DNA from 3 places in the Affinirhizobium helianthi genome. Region 3 is predicted to be linked to each of the others. Evidence: predicted binding sites of a transcription regulator. Region 3 holds the regulator's gene; each other region holds the start of a gene.
What was found. Region 3 encodes PhoB, which activates phosphate uptake and scavenging genes when phosphate is short. Its sites were predicted from a motif close to TGTCATNNANCTGTCAT; they were not measured.

Region 1 (5,932 bases), on a different contig from region 3:
TGCTGGGCTATTCCAATTTCGCCGCCTACAAGCTGGATGACACCATGGCCAAGACGCCGGCCAATGTGAACGATCTTCTGCTGAAAGTGTGGAAGAAGGCGCGGGCCAAGGCCAAGGAAGAGGAAGCTTCCATTGCCGGTCTGATGGCGGAAGATGGAGTAAATGGTGAAGTTCAGCCCTGGGACTGGCGCTATTATGCCGAGAAGCAGCGCGAGCGGATGTTCAACTTCTCCGAATCCGAGTTGAAGCCCTATCTGCAATTGGAAAAAATTATCGAAGCCTGCTTCGATGTTGCCAAGCGGCTCTTCGATGTCACCATCACCGAGGTGAAGGGCATTGCGGCCTACCACCCGGATGTGCGCGTGTTCGAAGTGAGGGATGCAGACGGCGCGCTGAAGGCCATGTTCCTCGGTGATTACTTCGCCCGCTCCTCCAAGCGCTCGGGCGCATGGATGAGTTCCTTCCAGAGCCAGCACAGATTGAAGCTGAAGAATGGCGCGGAAGGTGAGCTTCCGATCATCTACAATGTCTGCAATTTCGCAAAGCCTGCCGAAGGCAAGCCTGCTCTTCTCTCGCTGGACGATGCGCGCACGCTGTTCCACGAGTTCGGCCATGGATTGCATGGCATGTTATCCAATGTGACCTATCCTTCCGTTTCGGGAACTGGGGTGTCCCGCGATTTCGTGGAACTGCCTTCGCAGCTTTACGAGCACTGGCTGACCGTGCCGGAAATCCTGACCCGCTACGCCGTTCATTATGAAACGGGTGAACCTATGCCGAAGGCGCTGCTCGACAAGGTTCTGGCGGCCCGCACCTTCAATGCCGGGTTCAATACGGTGGAGTTTACCTCGTCTGCCCTGGTGGACATGGCCTTCCATACGCAGGATGGCGTGGACGATCCAATGGCGGTGCAGGCGGACGTGCTCAACAAAATCGGCATGCCATCGGCCATCGTCATGCGCCATGCAACGCCGCATTTTCAGCATGTGTTTTCCGGCGATGGCTATTCGGCGGGCTACTATTCCTACATGTGGTCGGAAGTGCTGGACGCGGATGCCTTTGCCGCCTTCGAAGAGGCGGGCAATGCGTTTGACCCGGTAATGGCGCGCAAGCTGAAGAACAATATCTATTCGGTCGGCGGATCGATCGATCCGGAAGAGGCTTACCGGGCTTTTCGTGGCAAGCTGCCGGACCCGGATGCGATGCTGAAGAAAAAAGGACTGGCCATGGTGCAGGAACTGGCCGGCAGCGACGCCTGAGGCGTGCGACAGGGCGGACGCGATCAGCGTTCGCCCTTGGAATGTGATGAAACTTTCATATGCCTGTCAAGGGGCTGACATTTGCTCATGATGGGTTTCGGTGAACGTCTTTTCTTTCACCGTTCTCCAGGAGAGTTTCATGTCTCGCAAACTTGGGCAGGTTTCACGTCGATCCTTTCTCGTCTCTACGGCTGCAAGTGGACTTGTTGCAGGCTCGGGCCTTGCTTTGCCCTTTTACGCGCGCGGCGCGGAACGCCCTTCCTTCACACATGGCGTGCAGTCCGGCGATGTCGATATGTCTTCGGGAATGATCTGGTCGCGCGTTGACCGCCCGTCCCGGATCATGATGGAATATTCCACCACGGAGAGCTTCAAGAACGCCGTGCGTCTCGCGCCCATCGATGCGCTGGGCGAAACGGATTTTGCCGTTAAGCGTCTGCTGACCGATCTGCCATCCGATCAGGATATTTTCTACCGCTTCGTGGCCGCGGATCTCGCTCACATCAATCAGGTCTCGGAGCCGATCACGGGCCGTTTCCGCACGGCTCCATCCTCGCGGCGGTCGGTGCGGTTCGCCTGGTCGGGCGATACCGTTGGTCAGGGCTGGGGTATCGATGAGACGGGTATGAAGACCTATGCGACGATGGCCCGCCATCAGCCCGATTTCTTCCTGCATTCGGGAGATACAATCTATGCCGATGGCCCGCTGAAGGAAGAGGTTGCGCTCAAGGATGGCACGACCTGGAAGAATGTCATCGTGACCGATGAGAAGCGCAAGGTTGCCGAGACGCTGGACGAATATCGCGGCCAGTGGAAGTACAACATGATGGACAAGCATGTGCGCGAGCTTTCGGCGATCTGTCCGACCTTCTACCAGTGGGACGATCATGAGGTCGTGAACAACTGGTCTTCCAGCAAGAATCTGTCAGCAGACGACCGCTACAAGGAAAAGTCCGTCTTTCTGCTGTCGGCAAGAGCCGCACGGGCTTTCCATGAAATGACGCCCATCCGCTACACGCCCGCCGAGCCGGGCCGCGTCTATCGCAAGATCGCCTATGGGCCGCTGGTGGATGTGTTCTTCCTGGATATGCGCAGCTATCGCGGCTCCAACCATGATGGGATGGAAACCGAGCAGACCCCCGAATCGCGTATTCTGGGCGAGCAGCAGGTGGCCTGGCTGAAGCAGGAGCTTGCCGCTTCCAAGGCTACGTGGAAAATCATCGCTGCGGACATGCCGCTTGGTGTCATCGTCTGGGATGACTATACCAATCGCAAGGGGACCGAAGCTGTCGCCCAGGGCGATCATGGCACGCCGAAGGGGCGTGAACTGGAGATTGCCGACCTTCTGCGCTTCATCAAGACTGCCGGGATTACCAATACGGTCTGGCTGACCGCCGATGTGCACTATACCGCCGCCCATTACTACAATCCCGACAAGGCACAGTTCCAGGATTTCGACCCCTTCTGGGAGTTTGTCTCCGGCCCCCTGCATGCCGGAACCTTTGGCCCCAACGATCTGGACATGACCTTTGGTCCGGAACTGAAATTCATCAAGGCACCATCGGCCGAGCAGGGGCAGAACCTGCCGCCTACCGCCGGGCTACAGTTCTTCGGACTGGTGGATATCGACGGGCAGACGGAACAGTTGACGGTGCGGCTGATGGATCGCGACGATGCGGAACTCTACAAGGTGACGCTCGATCCGGTTCGCCGTGCATGATTTTTGCCGGGTCGGCGGGTGTAATTAACTGTTGGAGCCTCGCCCCCTTTCGCAAATGCGAAAAACAGGGTATGAGCGCGCCAAATGAAAATTGGCGCGTAGAGCCCCCGGCGTGCGCCACAGCCCCAGAGAAACCAATATGGCACTTCGCAACATCGCGATCATCGCGCACGTTGACCATGGGAAAACGACCCTTGTCGACGAACTTCTGAAGCAGTCGGGCTCGTTCCGCGAAAACCAGCGCGTTGCAGAACGCGTCATGGATTCGAACGATCTCGAAAAGGAACGCGGCATCACCATTCTCGCCAAGGCGACTTCGGTTGAATGGAAGGGCGTTCGCATCAACATCGTCGACACCCCCGGCCACGCCGATTTCGGTGGCGAAGTGGAGCGTATCCTCTCGATGGTGGATGGCGCCATCGTTCTCGTCGATTCCTCCGAAGGCCCGATGCCGCAGACCAAGTTCGTGGTCTCCAAGGCACTCAAGGTTGGTCTTCGCCCGATCGTCGCGATCAACAAGATCGACCGTCCGGACGGCCGTCATGAGGAAGTGATCAACGAGGTCTTCGACCTCTTCGCCAACCTCGACGCCACCGACGAGCAGCTCGATTTCCCGATCCTCTACGGTTCGGGCCGCGATGGCTGGATGAACTTCAACCCGGAAGGTCCGAAGGAAGAAGGTCTTGCGCCGCTTCTCGATCTCGTCCTGAAGCACGTGCCGGAGCCGAAGGTCGAAGAAGGCCCGTTCCGCATGATCGGCACGATCCTGGAAGCCAACAACTTCCTCGGCCGCATCATCACCGGCCGCATAGCTTCCGGCTCGGTCAAGCCGAACCAGGCCGTCAAGGTTCTCGGCCAGGATGGCAAGACCATCGAAACCGGCCGTATTTCCAAGATCCTGGCGTTCCGTGGCATCGAACGCACCGCCATCGAAGAAGCCCATGCGGGTGACATCGTGGCGATTGCCGGCCTTTCCAAGGGGACGGTTGCCGATACCTTCTGCGATCCGTCTGTCACGGAAGCCATGACGGCGCAGCCCATCGACCCGCCGACGGTGACCATGTCCTTCATCGTCAACGACAGCCCGCTGGCTGGCACAGAAGGCGACAAGGTGACAAGCCGCGTTATCCGCGACCGCCTGTTCAAGGAAGCCGAAGGCAATGTTGCCCTCAAGATCGAGGAAGCGGAAGGCAAGGATTCCTTCTTCGTTTCCGGTCGTGGCGAATTGCAGCTGGCCGTTCTGATCGAAACCATGCGCCGCGAAGGCTTCGAGCTTGCCGTGTCGCGTCCGCGCGTCGTCATGCACAAGGATGAGACGACCGGCGAGACCATGGAGCCGATCGAAGAAGTCGTCATCGACGTCGATGAAGAGCATTCCGGCGTCGTCGTGCAGAAGATGTCCGAGCGCAAGGCTGAAATGACGGAACTGCGCCCCTCCGGCGGCAACCGCGTTCGCCTGAAGTTCCTGGCGCCGACCCGTGGCCTCATTGGCTACCAGTCGGAACTGCTGACGGATACCCGTGGCACGGCCATCATGAACCGCCTGTTCCACAGCTACCAGCCGTTCAAGGGTGCGATTGCTGGCCGTAACAACGGCGTTCTTTTGTCCAACGGTTCGGGCGAAGCTGTTGCTTACGCCATGTTCAACCTGGAAGATCGCGGCCCGATGATCATCGAGCCGGGCGAGAAGGTCTATCAGGGCATGATCATCGGCATTCACTCGCGCGATAACGACCTGGAAGTGAACGTGCTGAAGGGCAAGCAGCTGACCAACATCCGCGCCGCTGGCAAGGATGAAGCCGTGAAGCTGACGCCGCCGATCCGCATGACACTCGACCGCGCTCTCTCCTGGATTCAGGACGATGAGCTGATGGAAGTGACGCCAAAGTCCATCCGTCTGCGCAAGATGTATCTCGATCCGAACGATCGCAAGCGTTTCGAGAAGTCCCGCGTGGCCTAATAAGGCCTCTCGACACTACTGACGACCCAAAGGCTCCGGTTGAGATCGGGGCCTTTTTTATTTGGACCGCTATGATCGAAGTCTTGTTCAACCCCTTAAAGATGCGTTAACTTGATTGCACCGCAAATGATGTGCGGTGTTGTCGCGATACATGTTCTCGCTTCAGTGGCAAACTCGGGTTGACGTCATGAAGACACTCACAATCGATGTGCGGCGGGCCGAACCCGAAGATGCCGCAGCCGTGTCAGAAGTGCATCGCCTGGCATGGCATCAAGCCTATGCGGGCCTTATTCCGCACAAGCCGCTGATTGAAATGCTGGAACGGCGCGGCGAAGGCTGGTGGCGACGCGCAACGCGCGGCCCGGCAACGCTGCTGGTGCTGGAAGTCGCCGGAGCGATTGCCGGTTATGCCACGGTCGGTCTCAACCGGGCGCGGGCCTTGCCGCAGGACGGCGAGATCTACGAAATCTATCTGCGCCCCGAATTTCAGGGCATTGGCATGGGACGCCGCCTGTTCGGCGAATCCCGTCGGTTGTTGAAGTCGCTTGGCTGCAATGGCCTTGTGGTGTGGTGCCTGGAAGATAGCGAGCATGCGGTTCGCTTTTTCCGTCGTCACGGCGGCCAGGATATTGCCGAGGGTATGGAAGGCTTCGGCTCCGTCAGCCTGCGCAAGATTGGCTTTGTCTGGCCCTGATGAGGCTCGGTTCCGGGTTAGGACAACCTGCGTCTTTGGTCCCCTTCAACACCACTTTTCTGGTTGCGGAAGCTCTATTTTTTGTCTGAGTGATGCCCAGAGTGGGCTGGAGTTCATGTAGCACAGCTGATGTTTGGCAGGACGGCGCCATGAGGGGCATCAACAGCTGCTACAGCATGTCGCGCAAAAGTGTGCAGTGATTTTGCGATGATGACATACATAAAAACAAGAAGTTAAAGCAGGTGGCATGAGGCTGATAAGCCGCAATGTGCTTTAGATCGTAGGATGCAAACGGACCG
Region 2 (5,932 bases), on a different contig from region 3:
TGTGCAGGGTGAACGTCCTGCAAAGCCGCTGCCGATGGTGTTGTTGGTGCATGGTGGCCCTTGGGGGCGGGATTTCTACGGCTACCGTGGTGATCATCAATGGCTGGCGGATCGCGGCTATGCGGTGCTGTCGGTAAATTACCGAGGGTCGACCGGCTTTGGGAAATCCTTTGTCGCCGCAAGCGAGAAACAGCATGCCGCCAGGATGCACGATGATCTGATCGACATGGTGAACTGGGCAATCCGCGAAGGCATTGCAGACCCGGCAAAGATTGCGATCCACGGCGGTTCCTATGGGGGCTATGCCTCCTTCGTTGGTGCCACCTTCACGCCTGATGTCTTTTGCTGCAGCGTACCCGTCGTCGGCATCAGCAACCTGCAGACCTTGCTGGAATCCATGCCGCCCTATTGGGCTGGTTTTGCCGAGTTCATGTATCGAAGCTATGGCGACCCGCGCACGGAAGAAGGACGCGCGCTTCTGGCCGAGCGTTCGCCGATCCACAAGGTCGATCAGATCGCCAAGCCGATGCTGATTTTCCATGGTGCCAATGATGTGCGCTGTAAGGTTGCCGAAAGCGATAGCATTGTTGCCGCCATGCAGGCCAAAGGCATTCCAGTTACCTATGTGGTCTATCCCGATGAGGGGCATGGCTTCCACAAACCCGGCAATCGCATTGCCTATATTGCCATGGCGGAAGCCTTCTTTGCCCGGCATCTTGGTGGAGGATTCGAGCCTTTCGGCGACGATCTCGATCAATCCAGCCACGAGATCCGGGCTGGCGGTGAGATTTTCGACCTTGCCGACACGGGTCGATGAGGGGTAGCTGCAAAGGCTTGCCGCCTTACCTTTGGGGAGGGGCGGAACCCGCTGCCGGAATATGGCTGCACAACAGAAGGCAAGGATGATCGTGACGGAAGAGCGTCGAGCTGAGGAAAAGACCTATCGCGTGGGCAATGTCGCCATTCCGGCGCGGCCTGTGGAGCCGGCGCTTTATCTTGTGGCGACACCTATCGGCAATCTGGGTGATATCACGCTGCGTGCGCTGGAAACACTGGCGGGCGTAGATGTGCTGGCCTGCGAGGATACGCGTGTGACACGCGTTCTCCTGGATCGTTTCGGCATTTCCGCACGTCCTTACGCCTACCACGAGCACAATGCCAATGAGGCAGGCCCGAAGCTTCTGGCCGCACTGGAGGCAGGAAAATCCGTCGCTCTCGTCTCCGATGCCGGTACGCCGCTGGTGTCGGATCCAGGCTATCGTCTCGGTCAGCTTGCCATCGAGGCGGGCTTCAAGGTGGTGCCCATTCCGGGGGCCTCTGCGCCACTGGCAGCGCTGGTGGGCTCTGGTCTGCCGTCCGATGCATTTCTCTTTGCAGGCTTTCTGCCGGTGAAGGAAAAGGGCAAGCGGGACAGGCTTGCCGAACTCGCCAAGATCCCGGCGACCCTCATTTTCTTCGAATCTCCGCACCGGATCGCGGATACGGTCGCCATTGCCGCCGATGTGCTGGGTCCAACGCGTGCTGCCTGTGTGTGCCGTGAGCTGACCAAAACGTTTGAGGAATTTCGGCGCGGTAGCCTGGGAGAGCTGGCGGCTTCTTATGAGAATGCCACGGTGAAGGGGGAAATCGTCTTCGTCGTTGGCCCGCCCGCCTATGATGATGTACCGGCTGCTGTGGATGTGGACATCATGCTGCGGGAACTTGCAGCCTCCATGCCTGCCACGAAGGCGGCAGCCGAAGCTGCAAGGCTGACCGGACTTTCCCGCAAGGACCTCTATCAGCGGCTGATCGAGCTGAAGGACAGCAATGAAGGCTAGGTTCCGCAACCGCAAACATGCGGAGCGGCGAGGGCGCTGGTCCGAATATTGGGCGGCACTTTTCCTGATGGCAAAGGGCTACCGCATCCTGAACCTGCGTTACAAGACCCGCAGCGGTGAGATCGACCTGGTTGCCCGCAAGGGAAGCCTCGTTATCTTCGTCGAGGTGAAGGCGCGGCAACACCTCCAAGGTGCGCTGGATGCCGTCAGCTTTCGCAGTCAGAACCGCATACGCGCAGCCAGTGACCACTGGATGTCGCGCCGCAAGGATGCTGCCACTCTCTCACAGCGATATGACATAATTGCTGTCCTGCCCTGGCGTTTTCCAAGACATTTTGTCGATGCTTTCTGAAAATTGCATGGCTGTGCATTTTAGGTCGGTTTGTTACAGTTCTGTCATATATGCGTAACCCACGTGTCACAGTAGGCCGCTAATCAGCCCTCATCCTAACCAACGGGAAAGAGGGATGATCCCCATGTTCAAAAAGCTCAGCCTCGCCGCAACGGCGCTTGCTCTGTCTGCAACAACCTCGCTCGCTGCAACCGAGATCACCTGGTGGCACGCCATGGGCGGTGAGCTCGGCAAGAAGGTCGATGAGATCGCCGCGAAGTTCAACGAGAGCCAGAGCGAATACAAGGTCGTGCCTGTTTACAAGGGCACCTATCCTGAAACGCTGACCGCCGCGATTGCTGCCTTCCGTGCCAATCAGCAGCCTGCCATCGTTCAGGTTTTCGAAGTTGGCACCGGCACGATGATGGCTGCCAAGGGCGCCGTCTATCCGGTCTACAAGCTGATGAAGGATGAAGGCGAGCCTTTCGACACCAAGTCCTTCCTGGCTCCGGTCGTCGGCTACTATTCCGATACGCAGGGCAACATCCTGTCCCTGCCCTTCAATTCTTCGACGCCGATCATGTATTACAACAAGGATGTCTTCAAGAAGGCTGGCCTTGATCCGGAAGTCGCCCCGAAGACCTGGAAGGAAGTCGAGGAATTCTCCAAGAAGATCGTTACCTCCGGCGCTGCAAAGTGTGGCTTTACCTCTGCCTGGATCACCTGGGTTCAGACGGAAAACTTCTCCGCTTTGCATGACCAGCCTTACGGCACGTTGGAAAACGGCTTTGGCGGTCTCAAGAGCGAGTTCACCTTCAATGGTCCGGTTCAGGTCAAGCATTGGGCTAACCTGAAGAAGTGGCAGGATGAGGGGCTCTTCAAGTATGGCGGTCCGGTTGGCGGCGATAATGCTGCAACCATGTTCTTCTCGCAGGAATGCGCCATCACCATGAACTCGTCGGGTGGCCGCGCTGCCGTCATCAACAATGCCAAGGATTTCAAGGTGGGCTTCGCGCCGCTGCCTTACTATGACGATGTCATCAAGGAGCCGAAGAACTCCATCATCGGCGGTGCAACGCTGTGGGTTCTGAACGGCAAGGACAAGGCGACCTACAAGGGCGTTGCCAAGTTCTTCACCTACCTTTCCAAGCCGGAAGTACAGGCAGACTGGCACCAGTACACAGGTTATCTGCCGATCACCAATGCTGCTTACGAGCTTGGCAAGAGCCAGGGCTACTACGAAAAGAACCCGGGTTCTGACGTTTCGATCAAGCAGATCATGCGTGGCACTCCAAGCGCCAACTCCAAGGGCCTTCGCTTCGGCAACTATACGCAGGAGCGTACCGTTATCGATGAAGAGTTCCAGGCGCTTCTGGCTGGCAAGAAGGACGCCAAGCAGGCTCTCGACAGCGCTGTCGAGCGTGGCAACAAGCTGCTGCGCGAATTCGAAAAGGCCAATGCAAACTGATTGCATCGCCTGATGCGGAAGGGGCCCGGCGTCTTGCCGGGTTCCTTTTTCGTGCATATGCCCCGAGGGATTGAAGGGGCCTGCCACCTATCCAGCCGAAAGCACGGCCAATGAATACCAAACGCACAACCTTCGACAGCCGCCTGTTGCCGTACCTTCTGGTCGCGCCGCAGCTTTTCATCACGCTGATCTTCTTCATCTGGCCAGCGGCCCAGGCCGTCAAATCCTCCTTTGAGCGTGAAGATCCCTTCGGTCTGGCAACGACTTTCGTTGGCCTCGCTCACTATGGCGAATTGCTTCAGGATCCGAACTATGTCGACGCGATCCTGCGGACGGCGGTTTTTGCTGTCTGCGTTACAGCGCTGTCCATGTTTCTGGGCCTAGCATTTGCAGCTGCGGTCGAACGGCTCACGCGCACGGCCAAGGTCTATACGACGCTTCTCGTCTGGCCCTATGCGGTGGCGCCCGTCGTTGCGGGTATTCTGTGGTGGTTTCTGTTCAATACGTCCACCGGCCTGATGCCCTTCTTCCTGGAGCGGCTTGGCATCCATTGGGATCATGACCTGAACGGTACCGATGCGATGATTCTGATCATCATTGCCGCTGCCTGGAAGCAGATTTCCTATAATTTCCTGTTCTTCCTGGCGGGGCTGCAATCGGTTCCACATGCCCTGATGGAAGCTGCGGCCATAGACGGTTCCGGCCCGGTGAAGCGCTTCTTCACCATTTCACTGCCGTTGCTTTCGCCTACCACCTTCTTCCTGTTCATCATCAATGTGAACTACGCCATGTTCGATACCTTCCCGATTGTGGATGCCACCACGGTCGGCGGTCCGGCGCAGGCCACGACCACCTTGGTCTACAAGGTTTACCAGGATGGCTATGTCGGCCTGAACCTTGGCTCTTCCTCGGCGCAATCGGTCATCCTGATGCTGATCGTGATGGTGCTGACTTTCGTGCAGTTCCGCTTTGTCGAACGCCGCGTCCAGTATTGAGGAGAAGACCATGGTTGAAAATCGCCCTTTCCTGAATGTCCTCACCCATGCCTTCCTGATCCTCGGCTTTCTGGTCGTGGCGCTGCCGGTCTATGTGGCGATCATCGCATCCACGCATGATGTTGCGACCTTGATGAACAGCCGCATTCCGCTGTTGCCGGGATCGCATCTCATCGAAAACTACAGTGCGCTGCTGACAAGCGCCTCTGCCGCCAATGGCCTGCCGAACTACAGCCATATGGCGCTGAATTCGCTGATCATGGCAATTGTGATCACTGTCGGCAAAATCATCATCTCGATCCTGTCGGCCTTTGCCATTGTCTATTTCCGTTTTCCCTTCCGGCAACTGGCCTTCTGGATCATCTTCGTCACGCTGATGCTGCCGGTCGAGGTGCGCATCATGCCGACCTACAAGATCGTTGCGGATCTCGGCCTGCTGAATTCCTGGGCGGGGCTGACAGTGCCGCTGATTGCGTCTGCGACGGCCACTTTCCTGTTCCGCCAGTTCTTCATGACGGTGCCGGATGAAATGCTGGAGGCCGCCCGCGTGGACGGGGCAGGGCCGATGAAGTTCTTTCGCGATATCCTGCTGCCCTTGTCACGCACCAATATCGGCGCGCTCTCCGTCATTCTCTTCATCTATGGCTGGGTTCAGTATCTCTGGCCGATCCTCGTGACCACGGATACCAGCTATTACACCCTGATGATGGGCATGAAGCGCATGGTCACCGTTCAGGACGGGGTGATCCAGTGGAACCTCGTGATGGCCGCCGCCGTGCTGGCCATGCTGCCCCCGATTCTCATCGTCATTTTCATGCAACGGCTGTTCATCCGCGGCCTTACCGAAACGGAGAAGTAACATGGCGAAGATTTCCATCGCCGGCGTCTCGAAAATCTATGCAGGCGGAGTGAAAGCCGTAAACACGGTTTCCATCGACATTGCAGACGGCGAATTCATCGTGCTGGTCGGCCCCTCCGGCTGCGGCAAATCCACCCTTCTGCGCATGGTGGCAGGGTTGGAAACCATTTCCGAAGGAGAGGTTTCCATCGGCGGTCGCGTTGTGAACCGCATGGAGCCCGCCGAGCGGGATATCGCCATGGTGTTCCAGAACTATGCGCTTTATCCGCATATGAGCGTTTACCAGAACCTTGCCTATGGCCTGAAGAACCGTGGCACGCCGAAGGCGGAGATCGATGCGCGCGTGGCGGAAGCCGCACGAATGCTGGAGATCACCCAGTATCTGGAGCGCAAGCCGCGCGCGCTTTCCGGCGGGCAGCGCCAGCGTGTGGCCATGGGCCGCGCCATTGTGCGCAAACCTGC
Region 3 (5,932 bases):
CCAGCGGCTTATCCGCGGTGCCAGCCTTGGTGGCCTGCTTGCGGGTGCGTGCATCATCCAGAATGGTGCGCAACTCACCGGCGGAGACGGCAGAGAAATCGAGAAAATGCTTCGGAGATGCCATGATACAATCCATTGAGCCCCGATGGGCTATTGAGGCGCCGTCCGGCGGCCCGTTTCGCTCAAAACCTGCCGGCTTCAGGCCGACTTCTTCAACTGCTCGTTATGTAGCTTTTCCGCTGCGCGCTCAATGCGGGCAATGCCTTCGCGCGCCTCTTCCGCAGTGACCACCAGCGGCGGAAGCAGACGGATGACGTTATCACCCGCGGGAACGCCCAGAATATGCTCCTCGCGCATGGCCGTGACCAGCTCACCCGCCGGGACGCGCGCCTTGATGCCGAGCATCAGCCCTTCGCCGCGAATATCCTCGATCACATGCGGGAAGCGATCCTTCAAGGCTGCGAGACCCTGGCGGAACACCAGCGCGACATCGCGCACATGCTCCAGGAAACCATCGCCCAGAACGACATCCAGAACGGCATTGCCAACAGCCATGGCCAGCGGATTGCCGCCATAGGTGGTGCCATGCACGCCGGGCTTCATGCCGGATGCCGCCTCTGCTGTGGCAAGGCAGGCACCGAAGGGGAAGCCGCCGCCGATACCCTTGGCAACCGCCATGATATCTGGCGCAACACCCGACCATTCATGCGCAAAGAACTTGCCAGTGCGGCCAACGCCCGTCTGCACCTCATCGAACATCAGAAGCAGGCCGTGGCTATCGCAAAGCGCACGCAGTTCTTTCAGCAATTCCTTCGGCACGACGCGGATACCGCCCTCACCCTGGATCGGCTCGATCAGGATGGCGGCCGTGTTTTCGGTAATGGCAGCCTTCAACGCATCCAGATCGCCGAACGGCACCTGATCGAAACCCTGCGCCTTGGGGCCGAAGCCTTCCAGATACTTCTCCTGACCGCCAGCAGCGATGGTCGCAATCGTGCGGCCATGGAAGGCACCTTCGAAGGTGATGATATGGAACTTCTCAGGATGCCCCTTGGAATAGTGGTAGCGCCGCGCAGTCTTGATGGCGCATTCCAGCGCCTCCGCACCGGAATTGGTGAAGAACACCTTATCCGCGAAAGTGGCATCCACCAGACGGCGCGCCAGGCGCTCCTGATCCGGGATCTCGTAAAGGTTGGAAAGATGCCAGACCTTATCTGCCTGATCCTTCAACGCACCGACGAGATGCGGATGCGCATGACCGCACGAGGTGACGGCCACGCCAGCGCCGAAATCGAGATATCGCTCGCCAGATTCCGTCACGAGCCAGACGCCCTCACCGCGCACAAAACGCAGCGGAGCCCTTGCAAACGTGTCGAAAAGCGCGGCTTCAGCCATGGCGACATCACTCCTTGGGCAGTTGTCTCAAACGGTGTGCGGCATGCGCCGCGTAAAATTAAAATGCCGCCCCAGTGGACGGCGTGGGCACTATCGGCATTTCATCCGCGCGTGTCAACAAATCGCTGGGAATTAAGGGCATTTCAGCATAGGTGCGCAGACGTGACTCACGGTTGAATCGCTGTGGCAAAAATGACTCTGTTGTCAAGCAAGTTGGGGAAAACCCGGAAATCGATTCGCTGCGATTCCGCCGACTCTTGCCACCGAGTCCACCGCCTATTAGGTTAATCATCAATTACTAGACTGCATGCGGCGGAACTAGTCACCGAAAGTATAGATGTAGTACATGCGACGAATTATATTTGTCGCAACGGTGAGTGATTCTGTCTTTTATGCGTGCTCAAGGCGGAGAGACTGCATGAACTGGACAGACGAACGTGTCGAGAAGTTAAAGAGGCTATGGGCCGAGGGCCTGAGCGCCAGCCAGATTGCGGCGCAACTGGGCGGTGTAAGCCGCAACGCTGTGATCGGCAAGGTCCATCGCTTGAACCTGCCGGGCCGCGTGAAAGCAGGCGGCACTGCAACCCCGACACGCGCACCGAAGCGCCCTGCGGCCCCGCAGCAGCGCCCGGCAAGCTTTGCTGCCCGCCCGGCCTCCCAGGCGCCGTTGCGCCAGCCACGCCCAGCCGATATCGCGGCCATGCAGGACGAGATCGAGGCGTCCGCATCGGAACCGAGAATTCTGGAAACGGTTGGAAATTCGGTTGTGCCTATGGCCCGCCGCCTGACCCTGACGGAACTGACCGAGCGCACCTGCAAGTGGCCGGTTGGCGACCCGCTGAAGGACGATTTCCACTTCTGCGGCGCGGAAGCTTGCGACGGTTCGCCTTACTGCAAGTATCACGCCCGTATGGCCTATCAGCCGGTGAATGAGCGTCGCAGAGCCGCCAACGCTGTCGCTCGCGGCTGATACAAGCCGAAAGACATGAAATTAAAAAAGCGGGACATGTGCCCGCTTTTTTTGTGCCTGCCATAACGCTGCCAAAGAAATACCCGGCATCTTTAAAGCGTGTCGCGATCTTTCGGATCCGCTCCCCACGCTTTAAGTTTTTGTTTCACCGCATGTTGTTAGCGCAAAACCGCTGCACGCTTTTGCGCAACATGCTCCAGGCACCGGGCTGCTTTGCAGACATTGGAAATTCAAGCTTCCATGGAATAGCCGGCACCGCGCACCGTGCGGATGACATCCTGCATGTTGGAGAAGTTGAGCGCCTTGCGCAGACGGCCGACATGCACATCAACCGTACGCTCATCCACGTAGATATCGTGGCCCCAGACACCATCCAGCAATTGCGAACGGGAGAAAACACGGCCAGGTGACGCCATGAGAAACTCCAGCAGGCGGAACTCTGTCGGACCCAGGCGCACTTCCCGGCTCTTGCGATGCACGCGATGCGTTTCACGATCAAGCTCGATATCGCCGCAGCGCAGCACGCTGGACAGAACCTCAGGCTTTGCCCGCCGCAGCATGGCCTTCACCCGCGCCATAAGCTCCGGTGTCGAAAAGGGCTTCACCACGTAATCGTCGGCGCCAGTCGCAAGGCCACGAACGCGTTCGTTTTCCTCGCCGCGGGCCGTGAGCATGATGATCGGCAGGCGCTCGGTCTCCGGGCGCATGCGCAACCGGCGGCACAGCTCGATGCCGGACACGCCGGGCAGCATCCAATCCAGGATCAGAAGATCCGGAACGCGCTCCTGAAGGCGGATTTCCGCCTCGTCGCCCCGCAGGATGGTTTCAACCTCATAGCCTTCGGCCTCGAGGTTATAACGCAGGAGGACGCTCAGCGCCTCCTCGTCCTCGACAACAGCGATTTTGGGCAGCATGGCTTTTTCGTACTCCGGCCTGACGCGCTTATTCGGTCACAGCGCCAAGCGTGTTGGACGTATCGTCCTTCGGACGTTCGCCCTGCGGCTGCGCACCCGTCGCGATATAATAGATGGTTTCGGCGATATTGGTCGCGTGATCACCAATGCGCTCGATGTTCTTGGCGCAGAACAGGAGGTGCGTGCAGGTGGTGATGTTGCGCGGATCTTCCATCATGTAGGTCAGAAGCTCGCGGAAGAGCGAGGTGTACATGGCGTCGATTTCCTCGTCGCGCTGGCGAATGGCCTCGGCCTTCTGCGCAGAGCGATTGGCAAACACATCCAGCACTTCCTTGAGCTGGACAAGCGCCAGTTCGGACAGATGTTCGAGGCCCCGCGCCAGCTTGCGCGGCACGCCCGTTCCCTGCACCGCCATGACGCGCTTGGCATTGTTCTTGCCAAGATCGCCAACACGCTCGAGATCGGCTGCAATGCGCAGCGTGCCGATGATTTCGCGAAGGTCCGACGCCATGGGCTGACGCTTGGCGATGGTGACAATCGCCTTTTCCTGGATCTCGCGCTCGGCCGTATCCAGGATCACATCATCCGAGATGACCTTCTGCGCCAGGGCGCCATCGGCATTGACCAGCGCGCGCACGGCATCGGCACACATCTGTTCGGCAAGGCCACCCATCTCGGAGATGCGGCGGTTCAGGTATTTCAGCTCTTCATCAAAGGCTGACATGATATGCGATGACATGAATTTTTCCTCGGATCTGGCGTTATCGAAGCGGTCAGGATGCGGTCTCAGGGTCAGCCGAAGCGGCCCATGATGTAATCCTGCGTGCGCTGATCGTCCGGGTTGGTAAACATCTTGTCGGTATCGTTCTCTTCCACCAGCTGGCCCAGATGGAACATGGCCGTGCGCTGCGACACGCGCGCCGCCTGCTGCATGGAGTGTGTGACGATCACGATGGTGTAGTTGGTCCGCAGTTCGTGGATCAGCTCTTCCACCTTGGCTGTCGCAATCGGGTCAAGCGCCGAGCAGGGCTCATCCATCAGGATGACTTCCGGCGAAACGGCGATCGCACGCGCGATGCAGAGGCGCTGCTGCTGGCCGCCGGACAGGCCGGTGCCGGATTCATGCAGGCGATCCTTCACCTCGTTCCAGAGACCTGCTCTTTGCAGGCTGGCTTCCACGATCTGGTCCATATCCGCCTTGTTGCGGGCGAGACCATGAATGCGCGGGCCGTAGGAGATGTTCTCGTAGATCGACTTCGGGAACGGGTTCGGCTTCTGGAACACCATGCCGACGCGGGCGCGAAGTTCAACGACATCGATGGCCGCATCGTAGATATCGTCGGCATCGAGCGTGATGCGGCCGGTCACGCGGCAATTTTCAATCGTATCGTTCATGCGGTTGAGCGTCCGCAGGAAGGTGGACTTGCCGCAGCCGGACGGACCGATGAGGGCCGTGACGGTGTTCTGGCGGACGTTCAGGTTCACATCGAACAGCGCGCGCTTTTCGCCGTAATAAACCGACACGTCCTTGCCGATCATCTTGTAGGAAACGTCATTCATTTTCTGATCCAGCGCCTTTTCTACTGCTGCTTCGGACATCATGTTCATGGATCCGTCTCCTTGACTACCAACGTCTTTCGAAGCGCCGCCGCAAGAGGATTGCGCCGACATTCATGACAATGAGGAACAGGAGCAGGATGATGATCGCTCCCGAGGTGCGCTCGACGAAGGCACGCTCTGCCTCGTTGGCCCACATGTAGATCTGTACCGGCAGGGCCGTGGAGGGGTCCATCGGCGTCGTCGGATAATTGGCAACGAAGGCGACCATGCCGATCAGAAGCAGCGGAGCCGTTTCGCCAAGCGCATGCGCCAGGCCGATGATCGTGCCGGTCAGGATGCCGGGCATTGCCAGCGGCAGGACATGGTGGAAGATGGTCTGCATCTTCGAGGCACCAAGGCCAAGCGCTGCCGAGCGAATGGAGGGCGGCACGGCCTTCAGCGCAGCGCGGGTCGCGATGATGATGGTTGGCAGGGTCATCAGGGTGAGCACGAAGCCGCCGACCAGCGATGCCGAACGCGGCAGCCCCATGAAGTTGATGAACACTGCAAGACCCAGCAGACCGTAAACGATGGAGGGTACGGCTGCGAGGTTGTTGATGTTGACCTCGATCAGATCGGTAAAGCGGTTCTTCGGCGCAAATTCTTCCAGATAGATGGAAGCGGCAACACCGATAGGCAGCGACAGCACCAGAACGATCAGCATCATGTAGAAGGAGCCGATCAGCGCCACGCCGACACCGGCAGCCTCAGGACGGCTGGAAGCACCGTTGAAGAAAATGCCGGTGTTGAAGTGCTTGGCCAAGGCACCGGCTTCCGCCAGCTGCTTCATCCAGCCAACCTGCTGGTCGGATACCTTGCGGTTTTCCTGCGTGACCGACAGATCGATCTGGCCCTTGAAGGCGGAGTCCAGATCGCCCGCCGCCAGCAGCGTCACCGTCTGCGTCGTGCCGATGATGGCCGGATTTGCCACGACCATATCGCGCAATTGAACGCGCACGCCATCGGACAGCATCTGGCTGACTTCACGCAGCTTTGCCCGGTCTGTGGTGGAGATGCCCAGGGCCTTGGCCAGCGCATTGCGGGCCAGGATCGG

Region 1: ACFSE1_RS13020 (alkaline phosphatase D family protein) is a predicted target of PhoB. The motif match lies at 1,302-1,318, and genes of this name have one in related genera.
Region 2: ugpB (sn-glycerol-3-phosphate ABC transporter substrate-binding protein UgpB) is a predicted target of PhoB. The motif match lies at 2,212-2,228, and genes of this name have one in related genera.

The regions. Positions count from the first base shown of each region.
Region 1 covers NZ_JBHUEQ010000023.1:175,385-181,316, forward strand. The annotation lists gene ACFSE1_RS13015 (M3 family metallopeptidase) at 1-1,259, shown strand, start outside; gene ACFSE1_RS13020 (alkaline phosphatase D family protein) at 1,399-2,979, shown strand; gene typA (translational GTPase TypA) at 3,119-4,939, shown strand; gene ACFSE1_RS13030 (GNAT family N-acetyltransferase) at 5,127-5,633, shown strand.
Region 2 covers NZ_JBHUEQ010000004.1:219,700-225,631, forward strand. The annotation lists gene ACFSE1_RS04425 (S9 family peptidase) at 1-817, shown strand, start outside; gene rsmI (16S rRNA (cytidine(1402)-2'-O)-methyltransferase) at 903-1,817, shown strand; gene ACFSE1_RS04435 (YraN family protein) at 1,807-2,169, shown strand; gene ugpB (sn-glycerol-3-phosphate ABC transporter substrate-binding protein UgpB) at 2,294-3,616, shown strand; gene ugpA (sn-glycerol-3-phosphate ABC transporter permease UgpA) at 3,727-4,611, shown strand; gene ugpE (sn-glycerol-3-phosphate ABC transporter permease UgpE) at 4,622-5,470, shown strand; gene ACFSE1_RS04455 (sn-glycerol-3-phosphate import ATP-binding protein UgpC) at 5,472-5,932, shown strand, end outside.
Region 3 covers NZ_JBHUEQ010000013.1:26,431-32,362, reverse strand. The annotation lists gene argF (ornithine carbamoyltransferase) at 1-124, opposite strand, end outside; gene ACFSE1_RS07395 (aspartate aminotransferase family protein) at 199-1,395, opposite strand; gene ACFSE1_RS07390 (GcrA family cell cycle regulator) at 1,742-2,365, shown strand; gene phoB (phosphate regulon transcriptional regulator PhoB) at 2,596-3,279, opposite strand; gene phoU (phosphate signaling complex protein PhoU) at 3,308-4,018, opposite strand; gene pstB (phosphate ABC transporter ATP-binding protein PstB) at 4,072-4,887, opposite strand; gene pstA (phosphate ABC transporter permease PstA) at 4,904-5,932, opposite strand, start outside.